Regions from separate parts of the Stenotrophomonas sp. 62841_Sma genome, predicted to be linked through region 2. Evidence: riboswitches for the same ligand, from Rfam matches in the RefSeq annotation. Region 2 holds a riboswitch; the other holds the start of a gene.
What was found. Region 2 has a riboswitch for thiamine pyrophosphate ahead of ACZK5G_RS00745 (TonB-dependent receptor). Riboswitches for the same ligand answer to the same signal wherever they lie in the genome.
Positions count from the first base shown of each region.

Region 1: linked by a shared signal. The riboswitch ahead of thiC (phosphomethylpyrimidine synthase ThiC) and the one ahead of ACZK5G_RS00745 (TonB-dependent receptor) in region 2 are both predicted to bind thiamine pyrophosphate.

Region 1 covers NZ_CM151224.1:3,947,967-3,963,891, forward strand. The annotation lists gene ACZK5G_RS18480 (winged helix-turn-helix domain-containing protein) at 1-520, opposite strand, end outside; gene ACZK5G_RS18485 (ion channel) at 781-1,452, opposite strand; gene thiC (phosphomethylpyrimidine synthase ThiC) at 1,590-3,434, opposite strand; TPP riboswitch at 3,517-3,618, opposite strand; gene ACZK5G_RS18495 (BCCT family transporter) at 3,864-5,441, shown strand; gene ggt (gamma-glutamyltransferase) at 5,997-7,790, opposite strand; gene ilvC (ketol-acid reductoisomerase) at 8,403-9,377, shown strand; gene ilvG (acetolactate synthase 2 catalytic subunit) at 9,417-11,153, shown strand; gene ACZK5G_RS18515 (ACT domain-containing protein) at 11,137-11,388, shown strand; gene ACZK5G_RS18520 (threonine dehydratase) at 11,485-12,576, shown strand; gene ACZK5G_RS18525 (2-isopropylmalate synthase) at 12,573-14,159, shown strand; gene ACZK5G_RS18530 (class I SAM-dependent methyltransferase) at 14,170-14,949, shown strand; gene leuC (3-isopropylmalate dehydratase large subunit) at 15,010-15,925, shown strand, end outside.
Region 2 covers NZ_CM151224.1:162,772-178,696, forward strand. The annotation lists gene ACZK5G_RS00700 (L,D-transpeptidase) at 1-189, opposite strand, end outside; gene ACZK5G_RS00705 (hypothetical protein) at 346-618, opposite strand; gene ACZK5G_RS00710 (DUF2268 domain-containing putative Zn-dependent protease) at 831-1,781, opposite strand; gene ACZK5G_RS00715 (OmpO family porin) at 1,988-2,563, shown strand; gene ACZK5G_RS00720 (helix-turn-helix transcriptional regulator) at 2,687-3,454, shown strand; gene ACZK5G_RS00725 (VOC family protein) at 3,523-3,891, shown strand; gene ACZK5G_RS00730 (Dyp-type peroxidase) at 4,015-4,989, shown strand; gene ACZK5G_RS00735 (hypothetical protein) at 5,074-5,490, shown strand; gene pnuC (nicotinamide riboside transporter PnuC) at 6,787-7,356, opposite strand; gene ACZK5G_RS00745 (TonB-dependent receptor) at 7,365-9,554, opposite strand; TPP riboswitch at 9,625-9,720, opposite strand; gene ACZK5G_RS00750 (phosphotransferase enzyme family protein) at 9,764-10,888, opposite strand; gene ACZK5G_RS00755 (glycine zipper 2TM domain-containing protein) at 11,014-11,397, opposite strand; gene ACZK5G_RS00760 (XVIPCD domain-containing protein) at 11,644-13,635, opposite strand; gene ACZK5G_RS00765 (hypothetical protein) at 13,747-14,517, opposite strand; gene ACZK5G_RS00770 (response regulator) at 14,896-15,534, opposite strand; gene ACZK5G_RS00775 (ATP-binding protein) at 15,609-15,925, shown strand, end outside.

The DNA.
Region 1 (15,925 bases), 1.1 Mb from region 2:
TGGCCAGCATCAGCACGCCCAGCACCAGCAGTACGCGCCGGCGGACGTGGCGCCAGCGGCGGCGCGATGCCTGCACGTGTGGCGGCATCACCTCGGCGATGGCCATCGCCGGTTGCATGTCCACGATTTCGTCATCGGCTCCCGCGGGCGGCGCCGGCTCGACATCGTCCAGTACCTGCACCGGCACCAGCAGGCGATAGCCGGTCTTGGCGATGGTCTCGATATAGGCCTGGCCGTTGTCGTCGTCGTTGCTGAACGCCTTGCGCAGCTGGGTGACGGCCTGGGTAAGCACATCATTGGTCGGCAGCGTGTCCGGCCAGACTTCCGCGAACAGTTCATCGCGGGTGACAACACGCCCCGGCTGGCGCAGCAGCACACGCAGCACGCCCAGCGCCTTCGGCGTCAGCCGACGCGGGCGACGCGCACCGACGACCTCGACTTCGCGCGAGGACAGAGTGACAGTGCACTCTCCTATCCGGATCCGATCGAATCCGGGGGGCTGGTTTTCACTGCTGTTCATTTTCCGCTACACAGTAGAGACAGGTCCGGGGCAGCATTTGCCTTCGATACCCTCCCGTCCTGGGAACAGCAAAAAGCCAGACTCCGCACAAAGCATCGGCGCATACCGCAAAAACAATGAAGCGGGCGAATACTAGCCTATGCGGGTTACCTCGCCTATCGCGTGGTCGACATCCAGGCTCTCTCTCGCCGACGCATTCACATAATCTGCAGCACCATTCGCGCCCTGCGGGGCGCGAAATTTTTATCTGGCGTTCATTTTCACATGCGCCGCAGCATGGTCAATCCAACCAGTCGCGAAACCACCAAAGCTACGTACATCACGCCTGAAAACTGCTCCAGCATGACCAAGGCGCGCGCCTGCGGATGCAGTGGCACAACGTCGCTCAAGCCAACACCCGAGAGCAAACTGAAGCTCAGATAAAGAAGCTCCATCCAGGTGCGCTGCGCGCCACCACCGGTGCCCTGGAAACTGCCCGGATACCATTGCTGGCACACGGCGAAAGCAAACGCGAAGGCCCACGCCAGCAACGTGAATGTCGCACCTGCTGCGAACAGTTCATCGCGGGTGACTTTATGGTCCTGGAGCATGTAGGCGATGAGCGCACCGGCCGTATAGAAGTACAGCAGGCTTTCCAGCAGTTGCGCGGTAGTCAGCAGCGCACTGCGATCCAGCAGTGCGCCGGCCAGCGAGAACACCACCGAAGGAATGGCCAGCAGCAGTGCCAGCCAGGTGCCCAGCGGACTGCGCTGGACCACCCACAGCGCCAGGCCGAGTACCGCCATGCCGAACATGCCCAGTGCCGCACGGCCGCCGGCGGTGTCATCAAGTGCGGGATACAGCAGCACCGCGATCAACTGGGCACCCAGCAGCCAGGCCGAAGGATGGCGGCGGGCAATGGCCAGCCAGCGGGTGGTGATGGCAACGGGCATGGCGTCCTTCCCCAGGGTGATGGGCGGAGGATAGCCGGGAGCGACGTGATGAGCGGTAGGGCCGGCCACTGGCCGGCACTCTCCCGGTCCCACGCACGACGGAATGCCGGCCAGCGGCCGGCACTACCCGTTACACGTCAGCCCTGGTGATAGACCTCGGCGCCGGCCGCGCGAAACTCTTCCGACTTCCCCTTCATGCCGGCCTCGGCGTAGTCGCGCACGTCCTGGGTGATCTTCATCGAGCAGAAGTGCGGGCCGCACATCGAGCAGAAGTGCGCCAGCTTGTGCGCATCCTTCGGCAGCGTCTCATCATGGAATTCCTTGGCCTTCTCCGGGTCCAGCCCGAGATGGAACTGGTCTTCCCAGCGGAACTCGAAGCGTGCCTTGCTCAGCGCGTTGTCGCGCACCTGTGCGCCGGGGTGTCCCTTGGCCAGGTCGGCCGCATGCGCGGCGATGCGGTAGGCCATGATGCCGTCGCGTACGTCCTGGCGGTTGGGCAGGCCGAGGTGCTCCTTCGGCGTCACGTAGCAGAGCATGGCCGTACCAAACCAGCCGATCATTGCCGCACCGATCGCGCTGGTGATGTGGTCGTAGCCCGGTGCGATGTCGGTGGTCAGCGGGCCCAGCGTATAGAACGGCGCTTCGCCACACTCGCGCAGCTGCTTGTCCATGTTCTCCTTGATCAGCTGCATCGGCACGTGGCCGGGGCCTTCGATCATGGTCTGCACGTCATGCTTCCAGGCGATCTTCGTCAACTCACCCAGCGTCTCCAGCTCACCGAACTGCGCGGCATCGTTGGCATCGGCGATGCAGCCCGGGCGCAGGCCATCGCCCAGCGAGAAGGTCACGTCGTAGGCCTTCATGATTTCGCAGATGTCTTCGAAATGCGTGTAGAGGAAGTTCTCCTTGTGGTGTGCCAGGCACCACTTGGCCATGATCGAGCCACCGCGGCTGACGATGCCGGTGACCCGCTTGGCGGTGAGCGGAACATAGCGCAGCAGCACGCCAGCGTGGATGGTGAAGTAATCCACGCCCTGCTCGGCCTGTTCGATCAGCGTGTCACGGAAAATTTCCCAGGTGAGCGCCTCGGCGCGGCCGTCGACCTTCTCCAGCGCCTGGTAGATCGGCACGGTACCGATCGCCACCGGCGAGTTGCGGATGATCCACTCGCGGGTCTCGTGGATGTGCTTGCCGGTGGACAGGTCCATCACCGTGTCACCGCCCCAGCGGATCGCCCACACCAGCTTCTCCACCTCCTCGGCAATGCCCGAGGAAACAGCGCTGTTGCCGATGTTGGCATTGATCTTGGTCAGGAAATTGCGGCCGATGATCATCGGCTCGCTTTCCGGATGGTTGATGTTGTTGGGCAGCACCGCACGGCCGCGGGCGATTTCGTCGCGCACGAACTCCGGGGTGATGATCTTCTGGATCGAAGCGCCGAACGCCTCGCCCGGGTGCTGCTGCAGCAGGCCGGCATCGCGGATCGCGTCCAGCCGCTGGTTCTCGCGGATGGCGACGAATTCCATTTCCGGCGTGATGATGCCGCGGCGCGCGTAGTGCATCTGGGTGACGTTGGCACCTGCACGCGCACGGCGAGGCAGGCTGCGCGCGGGGAAGCGCACCGCATCGAGCTTCGGGTCATGCTCGCGATCGCGACCGAACGAAGAGCTCAGTCCTTCCAGCCGCTCGGTATCACCGCGTTCTTCCACCCAGCCGCGACGCAGTGCCGGCAAACCAGCGGACAGATCGATGCGCACCTCCGGATCGGTGTACGGGCCCGACGTGTCGTAAACGGTCACCGGTGCATTCTCTTCGCCGCCGAACAAGGTCGGCGTGCGGGTCAGCGCGATCTCGCGCATCGGCACCTGCAGATCCGGGCGTGAACCGGGCACGTGGATCTTGCGCGAGCCGGGAATGGGCCGGGTCACGGATTCGGAGAGTTGCTGGGCCTGTTGCTGCAGGGCGGAGAGCTGTGCGTTCATCGGGCATCGTCCAGGAAGGTCAGGGACGAAGCGGCGGCGCACTGCTGCCGCGCCCGGACGGTCCTTGGGCGGAGTCCGGGCATGGCTGCACTGCAAAGCTTCCCTACGCCGGTATGAGCCGGATCAGGTTCCAAGGGACTGTCTCAACCGTGGCCACATGGCCGCGGTACCCCCGCTTCTTGGTGTGCATTAGAGCATAGAACGCACTGCAGCTCCTGGCTGTTCCATCCACGCACGGCGTGGATCCGCTGTTTCTGTATTAACAGAACCGTGACATCGCATTCAGTAACGTGCACACGCATCGTGCCGCTGCGGCCGGTGTTTCCCCGCCGCCTCCGCGGCCCCTGCCCGGTCTGTGCTGCATGTCGCCGGCCCCTCGCAGCAAGCTCTGCTCGCTCCCCTCAATCCCTTGATCGGAGAAGCTCCTTCATGGTGTTTCGCGTTTCCATCGCACTGGTTCTGCTTCTGGTGCTGCTTGCCGGTGTTGCACCCGGCCCCTTCAATACCGTGGTGCAGTCGGTACTGGCCGATGTCATCCGCAGTGTCGGCTGGCTCTATCTTCTGGTCGTGTTCCTGGCACTGACGTTCCTGATGTATCTGGCATTCGGTCGCTTCGGCAACCTGCGCATCGGCGGTGAAGATGCCGAGCCGGAGTTCTCGCGCGCCAGCTGGATGTCGATGCTGTTCGCAGCCGGCATGGGCATCGGCCTGGTGTTCTGGGGCGCCGCCGAGCCGATTTCCCACTTCACCAAGCCTCCGGAAGGCCTCGCACCGCAGAGCATGGACGCGGCGCGGGCTTCGATGCGCTATGCATTCTTCCACTGGGGCCTGCACCCGTGGGCGATCTACGCGCTGATCGGCCTGGCCATGGCCTGGTTCCAGTTCAACCGCAATGGCCGTGGACTGGTCAGTGACATGCTGCAACCGATCATCGGCCGGCACCATCGCGGCTGGATCGGACGCGTGGTCAACATCGCCGCGGTTGTTGCCACTGCCATTGGCGTGGCCACCACGCTGGGCTTCGGCACCATCCAGATCGCTGCCGGCATGGAACGCGTGTTCGGCCTGCACGCGGGTGTGCCACTGCAGCTGACCATCATCGCCATCGCGTTCGTGCTGTACATGGCGTCCACCGCCAGCGGAGTCGAGCGCGGGGTGAAGTGGCTGTCCAACTTCAACCTTGCGCTGGCCGCGCTTCTTGCGGCCACCGTACTGGTGCTGGGTCCGACCGGATTCATCTTCGATACGTTCACCACCACACTGGGGTCGTACCTCAACCAGCTGGTGACGATGAGCCTGCGCATGTCGCCGTTCTCGGGCAGCACATGGGTAGCGGACTGGACCATCTTCTACTGGGCGTGGTGGATTTCCTGGGCCCCGTTCGTCGGCTCGTTCATCGCGCGCATCTCGCGTGGGCGCAGCGTCCGCGAGTTCGTCATCGGCGTCGTGCTGGCACCCACGGTGCTGGGCTTCTTCTGGTTCGCGGTGTTTGGTGGTACTGCGCTGTGGGCGCAGATCTTCGGCCACGCCGACCTGGTGCAGGCGCTGGGCAATGGCTATGAAACGGTGCTGTTCACCCTGTTTGACAGCATGCCGCTGCCCTTGCTGCTTTCCTGCATCGCACTGGTGCTGCTGATGATCTTCTTCGTGACATCAGCCGATTCGGCGGTGCTGGTACTGGCCAGCATGTCCACTGACGAGGCAGGCGATCCGCCGTTGAAGCGCAAGCTGGCCTGGGGCATCGCGGTGGCGCTGATTGCAGCGGCGTTGCTGCTGGCCGGTGGCCTGGATGCACTGCAGGGCATGATCACGATTGCGGCGTTGCCATTCGCGCTGCTGATGGTGCTGGTGATGGTGTCGCTGTACCGGGTGCTGGACCAGGAGTACACGCGCGAGCGGCGGCAGGCGCAGCGCCAGCGGCACATGATCGATGCGTGGATCGCGCGCGAGATGGCGGCGCAGGAGGAGACCCAGGCGGAGGCGGCGCGCGCGCACGATCAGGATTGAGGGTGTTTTGCAGCCTGCGGCTGCACCGCTTTTCTCAAGCAGCGGCAATAGCAACTTCAAAAGCGGCTCTGGGTTGCTGCTGGTTTGGCGGGGCGGCGTGGGCTGGCAGGACACGCCGTAAACCCGTCCATGGGGGCTCGATGGCGCCATCCATGGCGCCAACGGTCCTGCCAGCCCACGCCGCCCCACCCCCGACAGTTTCCGTGTGACGGTGGGTTTTCCACGGCATGCGTGGATGAGGTGTATCGGAAAACAGGAAGGGGTCGGATCCGTTTTCCTCCGGAAAACGGATCCGACCCCAACCCACAGCGCGCGGCTGTTGCTGTTGCTGTTGCCTTTGCTTTTGATCTTCTTCTTTCTCTTCCTGCGGTGGCAGCCACAGGAAACTGTCCGTGGCCGGGCGGGTGGATTGGCTGGGGGCGTGAGCCGCATGGATGCGGCGACCGAGCTTACATGGACGTACTTGCAGCGGCCCCCAGACAATCCACCCGCCCGGCCAAACCCAGCTTTACGGAATCCACCGCAGAGGGGGCTCCGCCCGGTGGCCGGGAAACCTCAATACCCCGCCGCCTGCCCATCCTTTCGACTCTCAGACGCACCGTAGTAAACGCCGGATTCCGGATCACGCATGATCGCCTGATACCCACCATACGGACCGTCGGCGAACACGATGCGATGCCCCTTGCGCATCAACGCACGCACCGTTTCATACGGGAAGCCGGTTTCCAGATTCACTTCACCACCGTCGGTCATCGCCGTGGCCTGCCCGGTCGGTTCAGTCGAGCCTTCGTGCTGGATGCGCGGTGCATCACCGGCCTCCTGCAGGTTCATGCCGAAGTCCACCAGATTCATCACGATCTGCGCGTGGCCCTGCGGCTGCATCGCGCCGCCCATCACGCCGAAGCTGGCATACGGCTTGCCGCCCTTGGTGATGAACGCCGGGATGATCGTCTGGAACGGGCGCTTGCCCGGTGCGTAGCCGTTGGGATGGTTCTTCTGCAGCACGAACATCTCGCCACGGTCCTGCAGGATGAAGCCCAGCCCCGGCGGCGCCATACCGCTGCCCATGCCGCGGTAGTTGGACTGGATCAGCGACACCATCATGCCGTCGGCGTCGGCCACGGTCATGTAGATGGTGTCGCCTTCTTCCAGCTGCTTCGGCGTGCCCGGCTGCACTTCCTTCAGCGCCTTGTCCATGGAAATCAGCGCGCGGCGCTGTGCGGCGTAGTCCTTGGAAATCAGCTTCTGCACCGGCGCCGGCTGGAACGCCATGTCGGCATAGAAGCGCGCGCGATCGGCGAAGGCCAGCTTCTTCGCTTCAACGAACAGGTGCACATGCTCCGGTGAACCGAAGGGAATCTTCGAGAAGTCGTAGCCTTCCAGCACGTTGAGGATCTGCAGCGCGGCGATGCCCTGGCTGTTCGGCGGCAGCTCCCACACGTCGTAGCCACGGTAGTTGCTGCTGACCGGTTCGACCCACTCACCGTGGTGGTCGGCCATGTCCTGGTAGCTCAGGAAGCCGCCGTTGGCCTTGAAGTAGTCGCCGATGGTGCGGGCGATATCGCCCTTGTAGAAGGCATCACGACCGCCGTCGGCGATTTTCTGCAGCGTGCTGGCCAGATTCGGGTTCTTCCACATCTCACCCTTGCGCGGGGCGTGGCCGTTGATCGTGAACTGTTCCTTGAACCCCGGATACTGCGACAGCTTGGGCACCGAGCGGTCCCAGTAGTAGGCGATCACCTCAGCCACCGGGTGACCCTCGCGGGCGTAACGGATGGCCGGTGCCAGGTTGTCCGCCATCGGCTTGCGGCCGAAGCGGTCGTGCAGTGCGAACCAGCCGTCGACAGCGCCCGGTACCGACACCGGCAGTGGACCGGTGGCCGGGATGTCCTTCAGGCCACGGCGCTGGAACTCGGCCAGGGTGAGCGACTTCGGCGAGCGGCCCGAGCCGTTGTAGCCGTAGAGCTTCTGCGTCTTCGGGTCCCACACGATGGCGAACAGGTCGCCGCCGATGCCGTTGCCGGTGGGCTCCATCAGGCCGAGCGCGGCGTTGGCGGCAATCGCCGCGTCCACCGCCGAGCCACCGCCCTTCATCACGTCCAGCGCGATCTGGGTGGCCAGCGGCTGCGAGGTGGCGGCCATCGCATGCGGGGCGATCACCTCCGAACGGGTGGCAAAGGTGTGGCCGGTGATGCGGTCGGCGGCAGAAGACAGTGCGGGCACAGCGGCCAGCAGAGCAGCGGCCAGCAGGGAACGGGCAAGGCGTCGGGACACGGTCGGGTTCCGATGGAAGGGTGGTCCCTCGATCTTCGCCGCTGCGGCCTGCATGCGGTATCGGGCAGAGGTCATGGACGTTGATCCTGGGGTGGGTGCGGAAGGTCCGCCCCCACCAAGGCGAAAATCCGCCGGATTCCGCGCAAAAGCCGGCCTGAAAGGAGTGAATTCGGGTTCACCGAAACACTTTCAGCGGCAACCATCCTTGTGCCGCAAGCGATTGCGCTGGATGCAGCGGAAACCGAAAAAAAATCCGTCACGAGGGTTGACATCGCCGAAACGGTTGTGTTCCTCTCGATCACATGTTGCATCACAACACGCCACCGCGAACCCACATCGAAGCCGCCGACACCGGCGCCGCCTCGCTGCGTTCGATTCTTGTGCTCGTACTTATTACCCAACCAACAGGTGCGGGACGAGCCAGCGTGTAAGCAACAAACACACCGGAACTCTTCAAAAACCCGCACCCGCCCCGGTGCGGGTTTTTTCATTTCAGAACCTGGTTTCAGACGCAACCACCATGCACAACGCCGATCGCACAACCCGGACCTGCACCACCGCGACGCCTCGTGGTGGCTGTGCCTGTGCAACGCGCGGCGCCTCCTCCACCGCTTTCCCCTGACCGGCCGGCACGTCACCTCGACGACCGGCCGTTCTTTTTTCTTCCCACCGCAAGGAACCTCCCCCATGAGCACCAACGACCTGCCCCAGACCAAGATCGCCGTCATCGGCTACGGCAGCCAGGGCCGCGCCCACGCGCTGAACCTGCGTGAATCCGGCTTCGATGTGGTGGTAGGCCTGCGTCCGGGTGGCCCGACCGAAGCCAAGGCGCAGGCCGATGGCTTCACCGTGATCGCGCCCGCTGAAGCGGTGAAAGACGCCGACCTGGTCGCCGTGCTGACCCCGGACATGGTGCAGAAGAAGCTCTACAACGACGTGCTGGCGCCGAACATGAAGCAGGGCGCCTGCCTGCTGTTCGCGCATGGCCTGAACGTGCACTACGGCATGATCGAGCCGCGCGCCGACCTGGACGTGGTGCTGGTTGCGCCGAAGGGCCCGGGTGCGCTGGTGCGTCGTGAGTATGAGATCGGGCGCGGCGTACCGTGCATCTGGGCGGTCTACCAGGATGTCAGCGGCAAGGCTGCGCAGCACGCGCAGGCCTATGCGGCCGGCCTCGGCGGCGCTCGCGCCAACCTGATCCAGACCACCTTCAAGGAAGAGACCGAGACCGATCTGTTCGGCGAGCAGGCGGTGCTGTGCGGCGGTGCCTCGGCACTGGTGCAGGCCGGTTTCGAAACCCTGGTCGAAGCCGGTTACCAGCCGGAGATCGCCTATTACGAAGTGCTGCACGAACTGAAGCTGATCGTGGACCTGTTCTACGAAGGCGGCATCTCGCGCATGCTGGAGTTCATCTCCGAGACCGCGCAGTACGGCGACTACGTCAGCGGCCCGCGGGTGATCGACGCCGGCACCAAGGCGCGCATGAAGGAAGTGCTGAAGGACATCCAGGACGGCACCTTCACCAAGAACTGGGTGGCCGAGTACGAAGCGGGCCTGCCGAACTACAACAGGTTCAAGCAGGCCGACCTGGAGCACCCGATCGAGAAGGTAGGCAAGGAACTGCGCGCCAAGATGGTCTGGTTGCAAGGACAGGCCGCGTAACCGCGCGGCCCTCCCCCACCCGCTTTGCAAGGTTCCCCCATGAACTCTTCGACACATCGCAGCGCGCCGCCCAACGGCGCGCGCTGGCTGACCCAGGCGCTGGAGGCCGAAGGCGTCCGCACGCTGTTCGGCTATCCCGGTGGCACCATCATGCCGTTCTACGACGCGCTGGTGGATTCGTCGCTGAAGCACATCCTGGTACGCCATGAGCAGGGCGCGGCGCTGGCCGCCAACGGTTTCGCCCGCGCCAGCAACCAGGTGGGTGTCTGCGTGGCCACCTCTGGCCCGGGCGCCTCCAACCTGGTCACCGGCATTGCCGATGCGATGCTGGATTCGGTACCGATGGTCTGCATCACCGGTCAGGTCGGCACGCCGCTGCTGGGCACCGACGCCTTCCAGGAACTGGATGTGTTCGGCCTGACGATGCCGATCGTCAAGCACAGCTGGCTGGTGCGCAGCGTCGATGACCTGCCGCGCGTGGTCGCCGATGCATTCCGCATCGCCCGCGAAGGCCGGCCCGGCCCGGTGCTGATCGACCTGCCCAAGGACGTGCAGCTGGCCGATGCCAGTCATCTGCCAGCGCACGTGCCGAGCAGCATCGAGCCGCCGCCTGCGCCGGCCGAAGCGGCCATCGCCGAGGCCATCGCCGCACTGGCAGCCGCCGAAAAGCCGGTGGTCTACGCCGGTGGTGGCATCGCGCTGGGCGACGCGGTGCAGGACCTGCGCGACTTCGTCGAGGCCAGTGCCATCCCCACGGTGATGACCCTGCGTGGGCTGGGCGCGCTGCCGGCCAACCATCCGCAGTCGCTGGGCATGCTGGGCATGCACGGCACCCGCGCGGCCAACATGGCGGTGCAGGAAAGCGACCTGCTGCTGGTGCTGGGTGCACGCTTCGACGACCGTGCCACCGGCAAGCTGGCCGAGTTCGCACCGTTCGCCCGTGTCGTCCACATCGATGCCGACGCCTACGAGATCTCCAAGCTGCGCAGCGCCGATGTCGCCGTGCCCGGCAATGTCGGCCATGCCATCCGCGCCCTGCGTGCGGCCTTCCCCTCCCCCAAGGCCCACCAGGACGCATGGCGCAAGCGTTGCGCGCAGCATCGCGATCGTTTCGCCGCACGCTACGACGCGCCGGGCCAGCACATCTACGCACCGGCCATGCTGAAGCGCCTGAGCGAACTGGCACCGGCCGATGCGGTGATCGCCTGCGATGTCGGCCAGCACCAGATGTGGGTGGCGCAGCACTGCCGCTTCAACCACCCGCGCAACCACCTGACCAGTGGCGCGCTGGGCACCATGGGCTTCGGCCTGCCGGCCGCGATGGGTGCGCAGTTCGCCTGCCCCGATCGCACCGTGGTGCTGGTCTCCGGCGACGGCAGCTTCATGATGAACGTGCAGGAGCTGGCGACCATCGCGCGTTGCCGCCTGCCGGTGAAGATCGTGCTGCTGGACAACAGTTCGCTGGGCATGGTGCGGCAGTGGCAGGAGCTGTTCTTCGCCGAGCGTTACAGCGAGATCGACCTGTCCGACAACCCGGACTTCGTGGCGCTGGCGCAGGTGTTCGGCATCGCCGCGACCCGCATCGACGCACGTGATGACGTCGAAGGCGGGCTGGCCGCGCTGCTGGCCGAACCGGGACCGGCACTGCTGCACGTGGCCATCGATGCGCGCGCCAACGTGTGGCCGCTGGTGCCGCCGAACACCGCCAACAGCACGATGCTGGAAAGCAATCCCGCCCACGCCCGCCAGGAGACCCCCAATGCAATACCGGCTTGACCTGGTGCTGCACCCGGCCGAAGGCGCGCTGCTGCGCGTGATCGGCATGGCCGAACGCCGTGGCTTCGCGCCGCGCGCGATCAGCGGTGCGCCAGTGGCCGCCGACGATGGCCGCTGGCACCTGCAGCTGGTGGTGGATGGCCAGCGCCCGGCGGAAACGCTGTGCCGGCAGATCGAGAAGATCTACGACTGCGTGTCCGTGCAGGTCACCGCCGTGGAAGGAGCATCCGTATGAACACCCGTACCGTAGCGACCACGGTGCCGGTACGGAGGCGTCTTCTTCGCCGCCCGTGCCCGCATGCGGCGGTCGCCTGCACCCCGCTGGTGGCCCATGCCGGCCGCTGATGCCAGCCAGGAAAGCGATGTCGGCGACGTAAGCGTCGCCGACGTACTGGCGGCGCAGGCCCGACTGCGCCGCTTCCTGCCGCCCACCCCGCTGCACCATGCCGAGCGCTTCGGCACCTGGCTGAAGCTGGAGAACCTGCAGCGCACCGGCTCCTACAAGGTGCGCGGCGCGTTGAACGCGCTGCTGGCCGGCCGCGAGCGCGGCGATACCCGGCCGGTGATCTGCGCCTCGGCCGGCAACCATGCCCAGGGCGTGGCGTGGGCGGCTTACCGCCTGGACGTGCCGGCCATCACCGTGATGCCGCACGGCGCACCGGCCACCAAGATCGCCGGCGTCGCCCACTGGGGCGCGACCGTGCGCCAGCACGGCAACAGCTATGACGAGGCCTACGCCTTCGCGGTCGAACTGGCACAACGCCACGGCTACCGCTTCCTGTCCGCGTTCGACGATGCCGATGTGATCGCCGGCCAGGGCACGGTCGGCATCGAGCTGGCCGCACACGCGCCGGACGTGGTGATCGTGCCGATCGGCGGCGGCGGGCTGGCCTCCGGCGTTGCGTTGGCACTGAAATCGCAGGGCGTCCGCGTCGTTGGCGCGCAGGTGGAGGGTGTCGATTCGATGGCCCGCGCGATCCACGGTGACGTGCGCGAGATCGCCCCCGTTGCTTCGCTGGCCGACGGCGTGCGGGTGAAGATTCCCGGCTTCCTGACCCGCCGCCTGTGCACCTCGCTGCTGGACGACGTGGTGATCGTGCGCGAAGCCGAACTGCGCGAAACCCTGGTCCGCCTGGCACTGGAAGAACACATCATCGCCGAGGGCGCCGGTGCGCTGGCGCTGGCCGCCGGCCGCCGCGTCGCCGGCCGCCGCAAGTGCGCGGTGGTCTCCGGCGGCAACATCGATGCCGGCGTCCTCGCCGGCCTGCTCACCGACATCCGCCCGCGCCCGCCACGCAAACCACGGCGACGGCGCAGCGAAACACCGCGCTCGCCCGCCAAGGCCAGCGCCATCGCTTCCCCCACCTCTTCCCCTTCCCCCCTGCAAGCCGTCGCACCCGCTGTCGAGGAGATTTCCCTGTGACCACCATCGAACGAATTACCACCCCGCGCATCCGCATCTTCGACACCACCCTGCGTGACGGCGAGCAGTCCCCCGGCTGCAGCATGAGCCCGCCGCAGAAGCTGGTGATGGCGCGTGCGCTGGACGAACTGGGCGTGGACATCATCGAGACCGGCTTCCCTGCCAGCTCGCAGTCCGACCGTGAGGCGATGGCACTGATCGGCCGCGAACTGCGCCGCCCGAGCCTGACCCTGGCGGTGCTGTCGCGCTGCCTGCAGGCCGACATCGAAACCTCGGCACGTGCGCTGGAGGCCGCTGCCAACCCGCGCCTGCACGTGTTCCTGTCGACCAGCCCGCTGCACCGCGAGCACAAGCTGCGGATGACCCGCGAGCAGGTACTGGAGTCGGTACGCAAGCACGTCTCGCTGGCCCGCTCCTACATCGACGATGTCGAATTCTCGGCCGAGGATGCCACCCGCACCGAGCTGGACTACCTGATCGAAGTCGCGCGCGTGGCCATCGCTGCCGGCGCCACCACCATCAACCTGCCCGACACCGTCGGCTTCACCACGCCGGAAGAGATCCGCGCGATGTTCCAGCAGGTCATCGCCGGCGTCGCCGACGTGCCGAATGCCGCCAATGTGATCTTCAGCGCGCACTGCCACAACGACCTGGGTCTGGCCGTAGCCAACTCGCTGGCCGCCATCGAAGGCGGTGCACGCCAGGTCGAGTGCACCATCAACGGCATCGGCGAGCGCGCCGGCAACTGTTCGCTGGAAGAGATCGCGATGGTGCTGAAGGTGCGCCAGGCCTTCTACGAACAGGACAGCTCGATCAACACCCCGCGCATCGTCGGCACCTCGCAGCTGCTGCAGCGCCTGGTCGGCATGCCGGTACAGCGCAACAAGGCCATCGTCGGTGCCAATGCCTTCGCCCACGAATCGGGCATCCACCAGCACGGCATGCTGCGCCACCGCGGCACCTACGAAATCATGCGTCCGGAAGACGTGGGCTGGGAGGATTCGCAGATGGTGCTGGGCCGCCACAGTGGCCGCGCCGCCGTCGAAGCGCGCCTGCGTGCGCTGGGCTTCTGGCTGGACGAAGACGAACTGAAGCTGGTGTTCGAGCAGTTCAAGGGCCTGTGCGAACAGCAGCGCGTAGTCACCGATGCCGACCTGCAGACGCTGATGCAGGGCGGCTCCAACGCGCAGGGCTATCGCCTGGCGTCGATGACCATCAGCGACGTCGGCAGCCGCGCCAATGCGCTGGTGGAACTGTCCGACCCGGACGGCAACCGCGTGGCCGAGACCGCGCAGGGCGATGGCCCGGTCGATGCGCTGTTCGGCGCGCTGTCGGCCGCTACCGGCGTGCAGCTGATGCTGGACAGCTACCACGTGCACAGCGTCGGCATCGGCGCCGATGCGCGCGGCGAAGCCAATCTGAGCGTGCGCCACGAGGGCGTGGAGTACGACGGCACCGGCACCAGCAAGGACATCATCGAAGCCTCCGCGCTGGCCTGGCTGGATGTGGCCAACCGCCTGCTGCGCCAGCGCCAGGCTGCCGCCCACAGCAACAGCGACGTTGCCACCCCCGCCACCGCCTGAGGACCCCGCCATGAGCGCCTTCGACACCCCCACCCCAACCAGCGCCGCTGGCCAGCAGTGGAACGCCCAGGATTATGCGATCGACGCCGGCTTCGTGCCGCTGCTCGGCGGTGCGGTATCGCGCCTGCTCGACCCGCGCGCCGGTGAACGCATCCTCGACCTGGGCTGTGGCGATGGCGTGCTCAGCACTGAGCTGGCGCTCAGCGGCGCGCACATCCACGGCGTGGATGCCTCGCCGGAGCTGGTGATCGCCGCGCGTGCGCGCGGCGTCGATGCGCAGGTGATGGATGGCCACGCGCTGTCGTTCGACAGTGAGTTCGATGCGGTATTCAGCAACGCAGCGCTGCATTGGATGAGCAACCCCGACCGGGTGATGGAAGGTGTACGCCGCGCACTGCGCCCGGGCGGCCGCTTCGTTGCCGAGTTCGGCGGCCATGGCAACGTGGCCACGATCATCGCGGCGGTGCAGGCTGCACGCGCGGCCCATGGCCACGGCGCCAGCGCATTCCAGTGGTACTTCCCCACTGCCGATGCCTACGCCGACCGCCTGCGCCAGCATGGCTTCCAGGTGCAGCTGATCGAGTGCACGCCGCGACCGACCGCACTGCCGACCGGCGTGGCCGGCTGGCTGCGGGTATTCGCCGCACCGCTGCTGGACGACCTGCCAGCCGAGGCACGCGCCACCGTGCGCGAGGCCGCCACCGCATTGCTGGCCGAGCTGCCGCGCAATGCCGCCGGCCAGCCGCTGGCCGACTACGTGCGGTTGCGGGTGCTCGCTCGCCGCCGCTGACATGACCTTTTCGCTATCTTTCCTGATGTCCGCACCTTCGTACTTCTGCCAGGCACACGCATGACTTCCGCACCCCGCACCCTGTACGACAAACTGTGGGACGCCCACGTGGTTGTCCCTGAATCCGACAGCGCGCCCGCCGTGCTGTACATCGACCTGCACCTGATCCACGAGGTGACCTCGCCGCAGGCGTTCACCGAACTGCGCGAGCGCGGCCTGTCGCCACGCCGCCCGGATCGCACCAAGGCGACGATGGACCACTCCACGCCGACCCTGCCGGCTGCCGCCGATGGCACGCTGCCCTACGCCAGCGCGGCGTCCGAGGCACAGGTCGCCACGCTGGCACGCAACTGCGCAGAGCACGGCATCGAGCTGTTCGACATGGCTTCGGACAACCGCGGCATCGTCCACGTGATCGCGCCCGAGCAGGGCTTCACCCAGCCCGGCATGACCATCGTCTGCGGCGACAGCCACACCTCCACCCATGGTGCGTTCGGTTCGCTGGCGTTCGGCATCGGTACCAGCGAGGTCGGCCACGTGCTGGCCACGCAATGCCTGCTGCAGCGCAAGGCGAAGACCTTCGCGATCACCGTTGATGGGCCGCTGGCACCCGGCGTTGGCGCCAAGGACGTGGTCCTGCACATCATCGGCGTGATCGGCGTCAACGGTGGCACCGGCCACGTGATCGAGTTCCGTGGCAGCACCATCGAAGCGATGGACATGGAACAGCGCATGACCCTGTGCAACATGTCGATCGAAGCGGGTGCGCGTGCCGGCATGGTGGCGCCGGACCAGGTCACCTTCGACTTCGTCGCCGCGACCCCGCGCGGACCCAAGGGCGCCGACTTCGACGCTGCCGTGGCGCGCTGGCAGCAGCTGTGCAGCGATGAGGGCGCGCGTTTCGACAGTGAAGTGCACATCGACGCTGCCGACATCCGCCCGACCCTCACCTGGGGCACCCATCCGGGCACCGCCA
Region 2 (15,925 bases):
CGCCTTGTCCATGATCGCGAACGGATAACCCTGGTTGTCCTTGCTGGCGACTACCCAGCCGGCCAGTTCGATCACCGTCTCGGACACGCTCTGGTCAGCGGGCAGTTCATCGACTGCGGCGACCGGGGGTGCAGGTGCGTCCTTGTCCCTGGCGTTGGCTACGCCGCTGCACGCAACGGCCAGTGCCATGGCCAGTGCGGCATGGAGGGCGCGGCGCGCAGGGGAGGAGGAGGTACGAATGGGACGGCTCCTTGCAGTGCAATCTTGGTGGAAGGATGCCAGTGGCCGGCGAAGGCCACTGGTTCCCGATACAGAGATGGATCAGTTCAAACGGTGAGGGAGCGATCAGCCGCGCGGCTTGCGGCCCGCTGGTGCCCTTTCAAGCTGCTGCACGCGACCTTCGATCTGGTCCAGACGCTGGTTGGCCTGCTGCGCCGACTGGTTGGCGGACTCGGCACTCTGGGCGGCGCCCTGCACCTTTACATCGAGCTGGTCGAGACGCGAGTTGATCGTTGCAAACTCGTTCTTGTAAGAGGCGCAAGCGCCAAGGCTCACGGTGGCGATGAGCGCCACGCTGAGTGCACGGGCCATCTTCATGTGTTGCGAGGTCAGTTTCATTCCACTCCCTCCTTCGTCTGGGGAAGCTGGAATATAGCGGCGTTTGTTCCCGGCGCTACCAAGCGCTTTCAGCTGGAATTTGAGTACGTGGATGGGCTGTGAAGGCCTGTAAATCAACGAACCTTAACAAGCGGGATCAAGCGAGCTGATCTGCACCGGCGTATCGCCTTGTGCCTGTTCAATATCACCCATTCACCTGCATGAAGCCGGCATCACGGCATGTGCGTCTGTGTGCTTTCGCCTGCTCCGCACGCAGGCTGCCATCCACTTGCTTCCAGCAGCGCTGCAGCGTTTCCAGGCTGGACATCCAGCAGTTCGGCGATGGCGTTGGGCGTGTCGGGCGCGCGCGCAACATAGGCGTGGGCGATGCGGTAGCCGATCCAGTAGCCGAGATCTCCGCGGCGCGTATCGTCGCCGGGGCCGTTGTACAGCCACCTCGAAAGATCGGTACCCATGCTGTCCTGCAGGAACGCGCGCTCCAGCGCACACTCGCGACCCTGCGCCCAACGCTGCAGATGCGCGTTGGCCGGTTGCCCGGAGATCCGTTCGGCCACGTATTCGGCGCCGCCTTCCAGCAGCGTCTGATAGAGCAGGGTGGGCTGCTCGACATCAACGCGCGCGCCGGGCTGTTGCACGTGCACGTACTCATGGGCGATCAGGTGCACGAAGCGGTCGCTTGCATCGGCCTGCATCCAGTCCGCATTGCACAGCGCTTCCAGTCCGATGACCACACCTGCTTCGGTGGTAACGCCACCACTGTTGCCGCGGCCCACCAGTACGGTGACCGGAGGAAAGCGCGCAGACGGCAACAAGGCGCCGAGCTGATCGACGGCAGCGGCGACGCGCGTGCGGATCGATGGCAATGCGGCCGCGCAGGTTCCCGCTTTCGCAAACAATGCCGGCTTGTCCTGGATGGCCCTGGCCAGCCGCTCCATCGAGCCGATACGGCTGTCGGTGAAGCTGCGCAGGGCATCCGTACCCGCATCCAGATAGCCGTGCTGCAGATCATCGGCGCTTGGGCGCCCATGGTTGGCGTCCAGCACCTTGAAGAAGCGCGTGACATCGTCTGTCTGTACGACGATGTGCCCGGCAGGACCGACACGCTCAGCCGCCTGTGCCTGCAGCAGCGCGATCGGCGAGGCGATCAGGATCAGTGCCCGCATCAAGCATCGAGCGTGATGCGCGTAAGAAGCCGGCAGCAATGCCATGCGGAGTTCCCTGAACGCCAGCCTTATTTATACACCAGTCAGTTCAATATTCAGGGTTGATTAGACCCCCTAACGGATAATTCACACCTGTCGACCGCCTCCTCTCTCTCCCCCTCCCGGGAGGCGGTCGACGAAACCAAAATAATTAAAGGTGTGTCCCGATGAACAAGAATTCGCTGCTTGCCCTGGGTCTTCTGGCTGCTCTGCCGTTCGCTGCATCGGCAACCGATGGCCTGTCGTACAACTACGTTGAAGGCGGCTACGTGAACACCGATGCCAAGGGCGGCGACGCCGATGGCTGGAAGGTGAAGGGTTCCGTTGCGGTGCACCCGAACTTCCACGTCTTTGGCGACTACAGCGCCCAGGAAACCGACAAGTTCAAGAATGACGTCGACCAGTGGCGCCTGGGTGTCGGCTACAACTACGGCATCGCACCGAACACCGACCTGGTGGCCCGTGTTGCGTACCAGAAGTACGACGAGAAGCGCGGCCTGGACTTCAACGGCTACTCCACCGAAGTGGGCGTGCGCACCGCGTTCAACCCGTACGTCGAAGGCTACGTGATGGCCGGCTACGAAGATTTCAGCAAGAAGCACGGCTACAACCCGGACGGCGAGTTCTACGGCCGCGTCGGCGCCACCGCCAAGTTCAACCAGAACTGGGGCCTGAGTGGTGAAGTGAAGCTGGCCAAGGCCGGCGACCGCGAGTGGTTCGTGGGCCCGCGCTTCACCTGGTAACAAACGCCTGTCGTTAGTGCGTGTTGTGCTGGCGTGTGACTCTCTCTCTCTCCCACACGCCAACCGAAGCCCGGCCTCGCGCCGGGCTTCACTTTTATGGGCCCTGTGGCGCCACAATGCGGCATGGGCGACCCTTCCTCCCTCGAAGGTACTGGCACGGCCTACCAGGAGCATCTGGCGCCTGCGCCGCTGCGTGGCCACTTCGGCCAGCTGTGGCAGAGCCAGCTCCCTGCCGATGCCGATGGGCACATCACCGTATTGCCCGATGGCTGCGTGGATATCCTCTGGCGCGACGGCGCGCTGTTCGTGGTCGGCCCGGATCGGGTGGCTGCACATCCGGCACTGGCACCCGGTGCACAGGTACTGGGTGCGCGCTTTCGTTCCGGCCAGGCGTTGGCCGCGCTGGGACTGCCACTGGCCGGCATCATTGGACAGGCGGTGCCGTTGGCCGATCTGAAGGGCGGATGGGCCACAGCAGCCGCTGCTTCCATTGGCGATACCGCGCCGGCTCAACGATTGCAGCGGATGGCGCAGTGCCTGCAACAGCATATGGGCGCGGCCGCACTCGACACCCCGGCGCAGCGTGCACATGTCCTGTTCCAGGCGCTCGCCGGGGGGCACGCCACGCTGGATACGCTGGCGGCGCACTTGAGTCTGAGCCCGCGCAGCCTGCGGCGTTTCAGCCAGTCGCAGTTCGGCTACGGCGCCAAGACGCTGGAGCGCATCCTGCGCCTGCAGCGCTTTCTTCGCCATAGCCGCGCGCTGCCGCAGCACTCGTTGGCGATGCTGGCCGCTGATGCCGGCTATGCCGACCAGGCCCACCTCAGCCGTGAGGCGCGCGAGCTTGCCAGCATGACCGCACGGCAGCTGCGCCTGGAATGGGGCCGATGATGGCCGTTTTGTTCAAGACCGCCGTGCCGCGCTGACCGAAGCTGGGGCTCCCACCCAGGAGTCACGCCATGAGCCACGCCGCACCCCGCGATGCCGAGCGCCGCATCGACAACATCGAATTCAACGTCGCCGACATCGCCCGCAGCAAACGCTTCTACGGCAAGGTATTCGGGTGGTGCTTCACCGACTACGGCCCCGCCTATACCGAGTTCGACGATGGTCGCCTGAAAGGTGGTTTCGTTTCCGACGCGCCGGTGCGTGCGCAGGGCGGCCCACTGGTGATTCTCTACTGCGCGGACCTTGCCGACGCCCAGCAGCGCGTGATTGCCGCCGGTGGCGAGGTGGTGCAGGCGGTATTCGCCTTCCCCGGTGGCCGCCGCTTCCACTTCCGCGATCTGGATGGCTACGAGCTGGCGGTCTGGAGTGATATGGATTGAGGTCTTCGTACCTTCGCCGGTGGACGGAACGAGAACCGCTCCGTCCCCGGTCAGGCGGTTCCGCTATGATCGCCCGCACATCGCCACACGCGATGCGTCCGCCTCAAGCCAGCAGGAACCGCCGTGAACTCCCAGCCCGCACCGATCACCGCCGTCAACCACACGCTCGACAACGAGCCGCAGCAGATCACCGCGCCACTGACCCATTCGGCGGCGTTCCTGGTGCTGAAGGTGAAGGATGACGAGGCGTCGATCGCCAAGGCGCGCGAGGTGCTGGCCAGCACCGATGATCTGATCAAGAACACCGCCATCCGCGAGATCGAGCGCACGTTTACCTGCAACGTGGCCATCGGCCATCGCGTGTGGCAGCCGCTGGTGGGCACCACGCCGCCGCGCGAGCTGGCACCGTTCCGCGAGATCAAGGGTGCGACCCACACGGCCGTGTCCACGCCGGGCGACCTGCTTTACCACATCCGCGCACGCACCATGGACCTGATCGTGGCGTTCGAGCGCAACCTGCTGATGGCGTTCGGCGATGCGGTGGAAGCAGTCGATGACGTGGCCGGCTTCCGCTATTTCGATGGCCGCGACCTGCTCGACTTCGTCGACGGCACCGCCAACCCGGAAGGGCTGTCGCTGCCGGAAGCCACGATTGTTGGTGACGAGGATCCGGACCACGCAGGTGGCAGCTACGTGGTGGTGCAGAAGTACCTGCACAACCTCGATGCCTGGCGCGCGCAGAAGACCGAGGCGCAGGAAGCGATCATCGGCCGCACCAAGCACGACAACATCGAGCTGGATGATGCGCCGGCCGATGCGCAGAAATCGCACAAGACGCTGTGCACCATCGAGGATGCCGACGGCGAGCACGAGATCCTGCGCGACAACATGCCGTTCGCCAACCCTGGCCGCGGCGAGTACGGCACCTACTTCATCGGCTACACGCGCCGCCTGTGGGTGATCGAGAAGATGCTCGAGCGCATGTTCATCGGCAATCCCGCGCCGCTGCATGACCGCATCCTCGACTTCTCCACAGCCACCACCGGCGTGACCTTCTTCGCGCCCTCGCGCAAGGTGCTGGCCGACCTGGGCGATTGATCGCGCCGGGCAGTGCCGACCGCCATCTGCCTGTCATCTAACGCGCCGACCATCAGCCGTTGGATGAGAGCGCAGGGGCGGGCGATGGCGATGGCAAGGAACACAACCGGCGCACGCCGCTGGTGGCGGCCGTTGGCCGCGCTGTTCGGTGCGCTGGCACTGGGGAGCGCCGCGGTGTCCGCGCAGGAGGCTCCCGCACACTGGATGGCCTATGCCGCCGCCGTGGGCGGCCAGTTGCAGCAGCGTCTGCAGCAGGAGCAGAACCCGCAGGCGCAGCGCGTGCTGGAATGGCTGCAGGCACACCCTGATGCACCGACGCCGTTGCCGGTGAGCGTGTGGATCGCGGCGGATGGCCGCATTTCGAAACTCGAATTCGACAGCCTGGGCGACGCCCAGATCGACGCCGACCTGCGCGCGACATTGCAGTCCGCACCGTTGCAGGCGGCCCCACCGGCCGACATGCGCCAGCCGCTGCGGCTGGGCCTGCTGCTTACCCAGTAGATCCACGCCATGCGTGGATGCGTCTGGTAGATGCCGACCTTGGTCGGCACGCGCACGCCAACCAAGGTTGGCGACTACCGGTAGGCCCCCAGCCACGCATGGCGTGGCTCTACTGACCTTGCGGGTGCAGTAGATTCAGGCCCTGCGTGGATGTGTTGGGTAGATGCCGACCTTGGTCGGCAGGTGTGCGCCAACCAAGGTTGGCGACTACCGGTAAGCCCCAAGCCACGCATGGCGTGGCGCTACTGATCTTGCGGGTGCAGTAGATTCAGGCCCTCCGTGGATGTGTTGGGTAGATGCCGACCTTGGTCGGCAGGCGTGCGCCAACCAAGGTTGGCGACTACCGGTAGGCCCCCAGCCACGCATGGCGTGGCTCTACTGATCTTGCGGGTGCAGTAGATTCAGGCCCTGCGTGGATGTGTTGGGTAGATGCCGACCTTGGTCGGCAGGTGTGCGCCAACCAAGGTTGGCGACTACCGGTAGCCCCAAGCCACGCATGGCGTGGCGCTATTGATCTTGCGGGTGCAGTAGATCCACGCCATGCGTGGATGCGTCTGGTAGATGCCGACCTTGGTCGGCACGCGCACGCCAACCAAGGTTGGCGACTACCGGTAGGCCCCCAGCCACGCATGGCGTGGCTCTACTGATCTTGCGGGTGCAGTAGATTCAGGCTCTGCGTGGATGTGTTGGGTAGATGCCGACCTTGGTCGGCAGGCGTGCGCCAACCAAGGTTGGCGACTACCGGTAAGCCCCGGCCACGCATGGCGTGGCGCTACTGATCTTGCGGGTGCAGTAGATTCAGGCCCTGCGTGGATGTGTTGGGTAGATGCCGACCTTGGTCGGCAGGCGTGCGCCAACCAAGGTTGGCGACTACCGGTAAGCCCCGGCCACGCATGGCGTGGCGCTGATCTTGCGGGTGCAGTAGATCCACGCCCTGCGTGGATGTGTTGGGTAGATGCCGACCTTGGTCGGCAGGTGTGCGCCAACCAAGGTTGGCGACTACCGGTAGCCCCAAGCCACGCATGGCGTGGCGCTACTGATCTTGCGGGTGCAGTAGATCCACGCCATGCGTGGATGCGTCTGGTAGATGCCGACCTTGGTCGGCACGCGCGCCAACCAAGGTTGGCGACTACCGGTAAGCCCCAAGCCACGCATGGCGTGGCTCTACTGATCTTGCGGGTGCAGTAGATCCACGCCATGCGTGGATGTGTTGGGTAGATGCCGACCTTGGTCGGCAGGTGTGCGCCAACCAAGGTTGGCGACTACCGGTAAGCCCCAGCCACGCATGGCGTGGCGCTACTGCGTTGCTACCTGTGGTTCACGGGCTGCCGCGCTCCATGCGCGCAGCCCGAACACGGCCAGGCCGAGGAAGAACACGTACAGCGCGGCGGTCACGTGCAGCGACTTGAACAGGTAGGCACCCACGTAGACCACGTCCACCGCGATCCACACCCACCAGCAGGCCACGTGGCGGCGCGCCTGCCACCACTGGCCGACCAGGCTCAGCGCGGTCAGCATCGCGTCCAGCCACGGCAGCGCGGCATCGGTGAAGGTGTGCATGGCCGCACCCAGCGCCACGCCGCCGCACAGGCCGATGGCCAGGTCGCGCAGCAGCTTGCCGCGTGCCAGTGGCACGATGCGGACGCTGCCCTCGTCGGCGGCGTGCTGCCGCCAGTTGAGCCAGCCGTAGACCAGGAAGCCACCGAAGGCGACCTGCAGCAGGGTGTCCGAGTACAGCTTGGCCTCGGCGAACACCAGGCCATACAGCGTCACCGACAGCAGGCCGGCCGGCCACGCCACCAGCCGGCGCTTGGCCATCAGCCAGACGCCGAGGATGCTGCACAGCGCGGCGGTCCACTCGAGCATGACGCCGCTCACAGCGCGAACGTCACCGACAGGCGGGCCTGTCGCGGTGCGCCGGGGAACAGGTAATAGTCACCACCACTGCTGCCGGTATCGCGCCAGTAGAAGCGGTTGAACACGTTGTCCACCGACAGGTTCCAGGTCACCGCACGTTCGTGCAGGCGATGCTGGAAGCGCAGGCCGGCATCGAACACCGAGTAGTCCGGTGCGCGCACATCACCATCGGCGCGGGCGACATTGGCACCGGCATAGCGCCAGCCACCGGTCACATCCAGGCCCTGCACGAACGGCAGCGCATAGGCCACGTGCACGCTGGCGCGCACCTTCGGCACGTTCACCAGCTGATGGCCTTCATAGGCCGGGGTGCCGGTGTCGCGCGCGCGCGCCTGCAGCACGCTGGCGCTGGCCACGATCTGCAGCGCATCGGTCAGCTGGCCGTTGGCGGTCAGCTCCAGGCCGGTGTGGGTCTGCGTGCCTTCCTCAACGAAGGTGTAGCCGACCTCGCTGTTGTCCGGCCTGGCGTACTGGTACGGCTGCGAAATGCGGAACACGGCTGCGCCCAGCGTCAGCGCCTCGACCGGCACGTACTTCACGCCCACTTCCAGCTGCCGCGACTGCACCGACGGCAGGAAGGTGTCGGCGTTGCTGGTCCAGAACGGCGCTTCCTGGCCCAGCGAGATGCCGCGCACGTAGCTGGCATAGGCGTTGAGCTGATCGGTGGCCTTCCACACCACGGCGGTCTGCGGCAGGAAACGCGACAGGCGGCTGTGCCGCTGCGGGGTGCCCCGCTTGTCGTAGGCACGCTCGTCCAGGCGCACGAAGCGGCCGCCGGCCAGCCACTGCCAGTCATCACCGAAGCTCATCCGGTCCAGCGCGAAGAACGCGGTCTGGCGGCTGTCCAGGCGCCGTGCGGAGGGGCCGGGCATCTTCGGCGACGGCGCGAACACCGGCACCTGCGCGTCGTGGATGTTGCTGGTGCCGACGTACTCGTTGACGCTCGGGCGCTTGTCCACCGTGCGGCGGAAGTAGTCGGCACCGAAGGTCAGCTCATGGCCGACGCTGCCGGTCTCGAAGCGGCCGCGCAGCTCGGCACGGGCCTGCTGGTTGCGGCGGGTGTCGTCCGGGCTGCGGTAGTCGTAGACGTCGTAATCGCCATTGGGCGCGAAGTAGTTGCCCGGCACACTGCCATCGGCGCACTGCGTGGCGTAGTAGCAGCCGTAGGCGAAGGCGACGTTGTCATCGATCACCGAACGGCTGTGGCCGACCGAGACGCGCGACTGCCAGGCATCGTTGAAGTCGTAGGTGTGCAACGCGGTGATGTTGGTGCTGGCGATATCCACCGGGCGCTGCCACGGCTGGTAGCCGAGCAGGAATTCGCGATCCACGCCGTGCGGCAGCTCACGCGCGCCCAGCAGCTGGTAGCCGGACACCGAACGCTGCGAGCTGGTCTGGTAGTTGGCATCCACTTCCAGCTTGCCGCGTTCGCCAATCAGCCAGTCGGCGGCCAGCGAGTAGAAGTTGCGACGGCCATCGGCGTGCTCGACGTAGGAATTGCTGGAATCCCATGCGGCATTCAGGCGCAGGCCGAAACGCGGGGTGATCCAGTGGCCGACATCGACGGCGACGTAGCGCGAGCCTTCCGAGTCGGTACCGAGCGTGGCGGTGCGCACTTCGGCCGGGCGCTTGCCGATGTAGTTGATGATCCCGCCGGGCGCCATCACACCCGCGGCCAGGCCGGCTTCACCCTTGAGGATCTCAACCGACTGCACGTTCTCCAGCGCCAGGCGCTGTTCGCCGGCGATGGACAGGCCGTTGAAGCGGTAGCCGGTGGCGGCATCCAGCGCAAAGCCGCGGATGGCGACGTTCTGGTAGTAGCCCACCGGCGCATACGCATCACCCAGCGAGGCATCATTGCTGGCCAGCTCGGACAGCGAACGCACCTGGCGGCGGTCGAGGTAGTCGCGCTCGAGCACGTTCACCGAGGCCGGGGTGTCCTTCCAGGACCCACCACCGAAGGCGTTCACGCGTGAGGTATCGGCCTTGGGTTTGCCGGCCTGCACGCGCACTGCCGCCAGTTCGGTGGGCGAGCGCTCGGCGCCGGTGGCAGCCGCATCGGTGGCAGCGTCGGCCTCGCTGGCATGCAGCGGCAAGGCGGCGCAGAGGGCGAGGGAGAGCAGGGTGGGGCGCAGGCAGCGGTTCATTCGGTTCGTCTTCGGACAACAAGGGAGACGAAGCGACGGCGCGCAGGTGCACCGGCCCATGACGGGGGTGTGGCTGCGGCTCAAAGCTCCCTACGCCGGTGCAAACCGGATCAGGTTCCAAGGGACTCTCTCAGCCTGGCAGATCCAGGCACCCCCGCTTCAGGTGACCATTTCACTACAAATGGTACGGATTTGCGAGCCGGTGCCCTTCAGGCTGCCGCGTGCAACGCCTGCAGCAGTGCCTGTCCCGGCGCGCTGTGGAACCACGCCGGATGCCCCAGCATGAACGGCTGCCACGCCACATCCGCGTTTGCGGTGGAGCCAGTGATGCCTTCGAAGTACTCCACTTCGGACAGTGCGAAGTCGAAATGGACCATCGGCAGCAGGTCGGCCAGCAGCTGCACGCGTGCCGCCGACAGCGGCAGCACCTCGCGGTAGCCGTCGAGCAACGCCAGTGCGATGTCGATGCGCACCGCCTCCATGCCGCGCTCCAGTTCCAGCCAGGCCACTGCGTTGCGCTCGATGGCGGTGGCGAGGTCGAACAGTGCGCTGGTGGGCGAAGCCAGGCCGAAATCCAGCACGGTGCTGACCTGCCCGTCGCGCCACAGCAGGTTGGAGACATGCCAGTCGTTGTGCGCCCACAGCCGTGGCTCGTCGCGCAGGCGCTCGGCCAGGCCCGTGTGCCAAGGCAGCACGTCGCGCTGCAGCTGTGCTTCCCACGGAATGCGCGCGAGATAGCGGGCCAGCCCTGGTCGTGTGGGCAGTTCGGCTTTGATCGCGGCGATGGGATCGTCGGCGCGGATCAGATCGTCGCGCGCGACCAGCAGATGGGTACTGCGCTGTGGCGCGTGATAGCTGACGGCGGCACGGTGCAGCCGGGCCAGCATGCGGCCGGCTTCGCGGGCCTGCGCGACATCGGTCAGCAACGACCACGACACGGCATCGCGGTACAGGTCCTCGCCCACGCCCACGGCATGCAGTTCGAAGGTCCATTCGCCGTGCTCTACTGCGGTGTGGCCATCGGTTGCCGCCAGCACCTGCACCACCGGTACGCCGGCGGCAGCGAGATGGGCGATGAAGTGGTGTTCTTCTTCCAGGCAGGCGGCGCTGCGAACGCTGTGGTGGTGGCGCTTGATGAACACCGGTCCGCGCGTGCCATTGACGATGGCGGCGGCCGACAACGGTCGAGGACTGTGCCAGTGCGGCTGGCTGCCCGCATCCAGCTGCGGAAAGCGCTGGCGCAGCCACGCGAGGTCTGCGGTGCTGATCGGTGGCCAGTCGGCAGCAACCTCGTCGTTGTTGAGGCCCTGCACGCGGTGGGAGGAAGAAGTCATGCCGCAGCCCCAGTGGGGAAAGTCACATCCAAGGCTGCGCATTCAACGCCATGCACGCGGCCAACGCAAACGGGCGGTTCATCGACCCGCCCGTCCGTGCATCGGCATGGGGGATGCCGCGCTGCTTACCAGCCGCGATGGCGGCCGCGGTCGTGGTAGTAGCGGTTGTCGTAGTAGCGCTCGCGCTGCCAGCGACGGTCGTCACCGCGGTCGTAGTAGCCGCTGCGGTAGTAGCCACGGTCGTAACGGCGATTGTCGTAGTAACGACGATCGCGGCGGTCGGAGGTGGTCAGGTTGCCGATCGCGCCGCCGGCCACGGCACCGCCGACAGTGGCAGCAGGATCACCGTTGGAGAGCAGGTTGCCGGCCACGCCACCGACCACGGCGCCGACCAGGGTGCGCTTGTCCTTCCTCGACATCGCGCTGGCATCGCTGACCACGGCCACACCGGCCACCAGTGCCAGGGTCATCGCCAGACCACGGAAGCTGAGTGCGGAAGTACTGAGCATGTTCGTTCTCCTGTGAGGTGCATGCCACGCTGGGCAGGGAGGGCGCGGGGCGCCCCGGCTGCCGTGATGTCCACGCTGGCGTTCCAACATTGCCGGAACATTGCCTGGTCCACCGTGCGGCTTGCGCATTCATCTAGCGGCAGGCGGCATGAAGCAAGGCTGAAAGCGGCCTCGGCCGCTCAGCTGGCAGAAAGGGAAAAGGCCACGCGGACGTGGCCCTCCCTTCTCTCCCAAGGCGCCGCGGGCTTAGACGCCCATCGCCTTCTGGGCCTGCCGGGCCTGCTCCTGCTGGGCGTCCTGCTGCTGATGCAGCACGTTCGGCGCGCCCTGCACGGCACCGCTGCTGAGCGCCAGGCTCTGCTCGCTGGCGGCACGGGTCTCCACCGCCACGCGGCTGGCGGCCGGGTCGCCGATGGTGCCCTGCACGGCGAACAGGCGCTCACCGTTCGGGCTGGGCACCACCGAGTCGATGCGCTGCAGGCCGGCGGCATGCGCCTCCTTGGTCAAAGCCGCAGCAGCGCTTTCCAGCGTGTGGCGGTCCTTGAAGGTCCCGGCCGGCAGCAGTTCCAGACCCTTGCTGGCCTGGATGAACAACGGATTGCGCGGGTGCCGCTCGTCGTTCAGCAACGGCCGTTCGCGTGCGTCCTTGATTGCCTCCAGGGTCTTCGCCCCGACAATGCCGTCGACCACCAGGCCGTTGTCCTTCTGCAGCTGGCGCACTGCCGCGTCGGTGTTGCGGCCGAAGCGGCCATCTTCGACCAGCGGCTTGCCGTCGGCGCCGACGTAGCCCAGGTGGCCCAGCTGCTCCTGCACCTTGCGCACGCCCTCGCTGTGCGCGCCCTGCTTGTACAGTTCGGCGTGCGGCGTGGCAGCGGCCTTGTGCTCGGGCGCAGGCTTGCCCTGGGTCTGCTCGTGCGACTGGGTGCGGTTTTCCAGCAGGTCGCGCGCCTTGGACAGCGGATCGGAGGCGTACAGCTTCCAGTTCGGGTGGTCCTTCACCTGCTTGAGGTAGTCCTCCACCGGCATGGTGTGCACGCCCTTGCTGCCGGTGGACTGGCTGATCAGCAGCTTGTCGGTGTTGGGGTCGCGCACCACCATCACGATGTGGTCGATGCCGTTCCAGTGCTCATGGCGGGTCCTGGCCGTATCCAGGCCGATGATCATGCCTTCCTTCAGCGCATCGGGCTTCAGGATCGCGTCGCGGTCCAGCAGCACGCCGGACTGGTCGAACGCCTTGCGCACGATGCCACCGGAACCGAGGTTGCCCAGATCGATGCGATCAGCCTTGCTGAACACCGCGTGCCCGGCCTTCTGGTTGATCTCGTCCATGGTCCGGTTCTGCAGCGTGCCGACCCAGCCGGAACAGTCGATGTAACCCTGCTCCACGTTCTTGCCGGTCTTGCCCGGTACGTACAGCGCGTGGCCCGGAATGTTGATGGCGTACTTGACGTCGTCGTACTTCACGCCGGCCTCGTAGGCGGCCTGCAGTTCAATGCCTGGCTTCGGCGTGGCAGCCGCCGTTGCGGTTGCCGCCAGCGTGGCTGCACCCGCCGCCACGGCTGCGCTGGCCTGTGCAGGCGCTGCCGGGGTCTGGCCCTGGCCCTGCGCCACCGCCTGCGGTTCGATGTTCTTTTCCGGAATGCTGATCGCCGCGTACTTGTGGATGTAGTAGCTGGAGAACGTCCGCGCCAGGTCGCCATCGTTCATCCCGCGCATCTCGGCCAGGGTGTGGCCGGTCAGCGCCTTCGCGTCGGAGCCGATCTGGTTCAGCACGTTGCGGCGCATGTTGATCTCGTCGCCGTGGCTGTTGCGGACCACACCGAAGGTGCCGGTGGCAATGGCAGTCTGCACCGAGCCGTAGCCGGCGCTGCCCTGCTGGTGGGCCAGGTACAGGTCCAGGCCGGTGGGCGTGTTGCCCCCGGACAGGTACGGGTTGCCGGTGCGCTCGTTGCGGCGCGCCATCGAGTCCAGGTTGTCCTGGTACATCTGTGCGGCCGCTTCGGTGTTGCGGGTGGGGTCGAACTCGTGGCCGGTCAGGTGGTACTGGCGCGCGGAACCGGGCACGAACTGGAACAGGCCCTTGGCGCCGGATGAGGTGTTGTGGGCGCGCTCGTTGAAGGTGCCGCCGGTCTCGATGTGCGCGAAACGCATGAAGTCATCCACAGGGATGCCCTTCTGCCTGGCGACCTGCTCGACGATGTCCAGGACTTCCTTTCTGCTGTAGTCATGCTGTGCCATGACGTTTTCCTCGGGGTTGATGGAGCGGCGCGTGCCGCGAATCGCCAACCGGACTCATCCGTGAGTCAAGAACATGTCGGTCAACAGGGAACCCGCGCGTGGCGGGTGCTATCAGGGCGCGACGTACTGCTGGGTCGCGCTGTTGAAGGTGTAGTGCACGGCGTCGCCGGCACCCAGTGCGCGGGTCTTGCCGGGGCCTTCGATGGTGGTGCCCTTGAAGGTCACGGTCAGTCGCGGCAGGCCGTTGCCGTCGGCAGCGAAGGCCAGTTCGCCATCGCTGTCGGTGCAGGGCATCACGTTGCCGTCGTCGCAGGCGGCACTGTTGTCCTCACCCGTGCGCACTGAACCGACATAGCGCCAGACCTTGCTGTCCACGTCGTCTTCGCTGCGCCTGGGGTTGAACAGCAGCAGCGCATAGCCGGTGCTGCTGATGCCGCGGTCGAAGCTGCTGGTCGGCACCGCCAGCAGCAGGCGACCATCGGCCGTGCGATGTTCAAGCGGCTTGCGCCGGGTATCGACATCGTCGGCCTTGTCGTACGCGCCCAGTGCGCCGATGGTCCATTCCTGGCCACGGAACTTCCATGGCTTCCTGGCGTCGGTGCCGGCCAGCACGAAGGTGGCCTCGGCAAGGTTGGCGCGGTCATCCGGACCGGCCGGCGTCTGCTCGCCCGGCTTGCCGTAGTGCTCGCGGGTATCCCAGGAGAAACCCGTGTAGTACGTGGTGCCATCGAGAATGAAGGTGTGGCCGAACCAGAAGGTCGCCACGCTGCCGTTCTGGACCTCATAGGAGGTCGCGCCATCGCCGTCCACCTGGTAGGTGAAATACATCACGGTCGGCGCGTCGGGCGGGGTGGCGGCGGCATCGGGGGTGGGGGTCTGCATCGGGGCAACATCCTGTCGGGGCGCATTGGCAGCCTGCGCAGAGGCGCCGGGCTGGGAGGACGAGGGGGCCGGATCGGCGGCGCTGCAGGCGGCAGCGGAAAGAGAGACGAGCAGGCACGCCGCGAATGCGCGCAGAGGCCGCAACGGCAGGGTCCAACGTAGCTTGGGGGGATGATGCATGCGCCTCTCCATGGTCAGCGTTGCCGGGCCAGACGGCCGGCAGGAAACCGCGCCACGTCCACCAGGGACGGGAGCGAGGACATGAGCCGGTCGATTCCTTCGACCTCGCATTGAGAACTCATGCCGGACCATCTTGGCACAGATCGGCGGCCGGTCAAAGAGGGCGGTGGCAGCTGCCCTTCTTGTGTGATCTGGCTCTCAGATCTTGCCGTCGCGCAGGTAATCGAACAGCTCGGCGTCGCCCTTGAGGCCCAGTTTGAGCATGGCGTCACCCTTCTGCCGGCTGATGGTACTGACGCTCTTGTGCAGCTGCAGCGAGATTTCCTTCACGGTCATGCCGGTGCCCAGCAGCCGCAGCACCTCCACCTCGCGTGGCGACAGTGGCTTGCCGTCGCCCTCGCGCATGCGCCAGCTGCCAGCGGCCTCGACCCGCTCGCGCAGGCTGCGGCTGATGTAGGGCTGGCCCCGGTAGACCGCCTGGATGGCCTGTGGCAGTTCGTCCATCGACGAACTCTTGTCGACCAGGCCGAGCACGCCGCTGTCGAGCACCATGCGCAGGATCGCCAGGTTGTTGGAGACACTGAGCATCAGCACCGGCAGGTCGGGATGACGGCGGCGGATCATGCCGATCATGGCGAAGCCGTCGGCCTGGGGACTGCCCGGCATGGAGTAGTCGGTGACCAGCAGGTCACAGGGCTGGCTGCCGAGCAGGGCCATCAGCGCCTGCGCGCTGTCGGCTTCGCCGACCACGCGGCCCACCCCGCTCGATTCGATGACGGCACGGGTACCGATACGGACCACCGGGTGGTCGTCTGCGATGATGATGCGCAAGCTCATGCTCTAGTATGGCCACCGGGCACGCCGGACCGCGACCATCGCGGTTCCTGGCAGATTCTAGGAGATCAACGCCGATGCGTAGCTGGGCTGTTCGCGGGCTGGTCCTGCTGCTGGCCGTGCTGGTGCTGCCTGCGGCGCTGGCACAGGCAGTGCCTGGGCTGTTGCCGCTCAGCCCGCTGCAGCGCGAGTACCTTGCCGCGCATCCGAGCATCGTCGTGGGCCAGTATGACAGTGGCTGGCCGCCGTTCGAGTCCCTCCGTGATGGCCAGCAGGTCGGCCTGGGCCCGGATTATCTGTCGCTTCTCGCCCGTCAGCTGGGCGTGAAGGTGGAGGCGCGGCGCTATCCCGACTGGACATCCGTGCTGGATGCGGCATGTCGTGGCGAGATCGA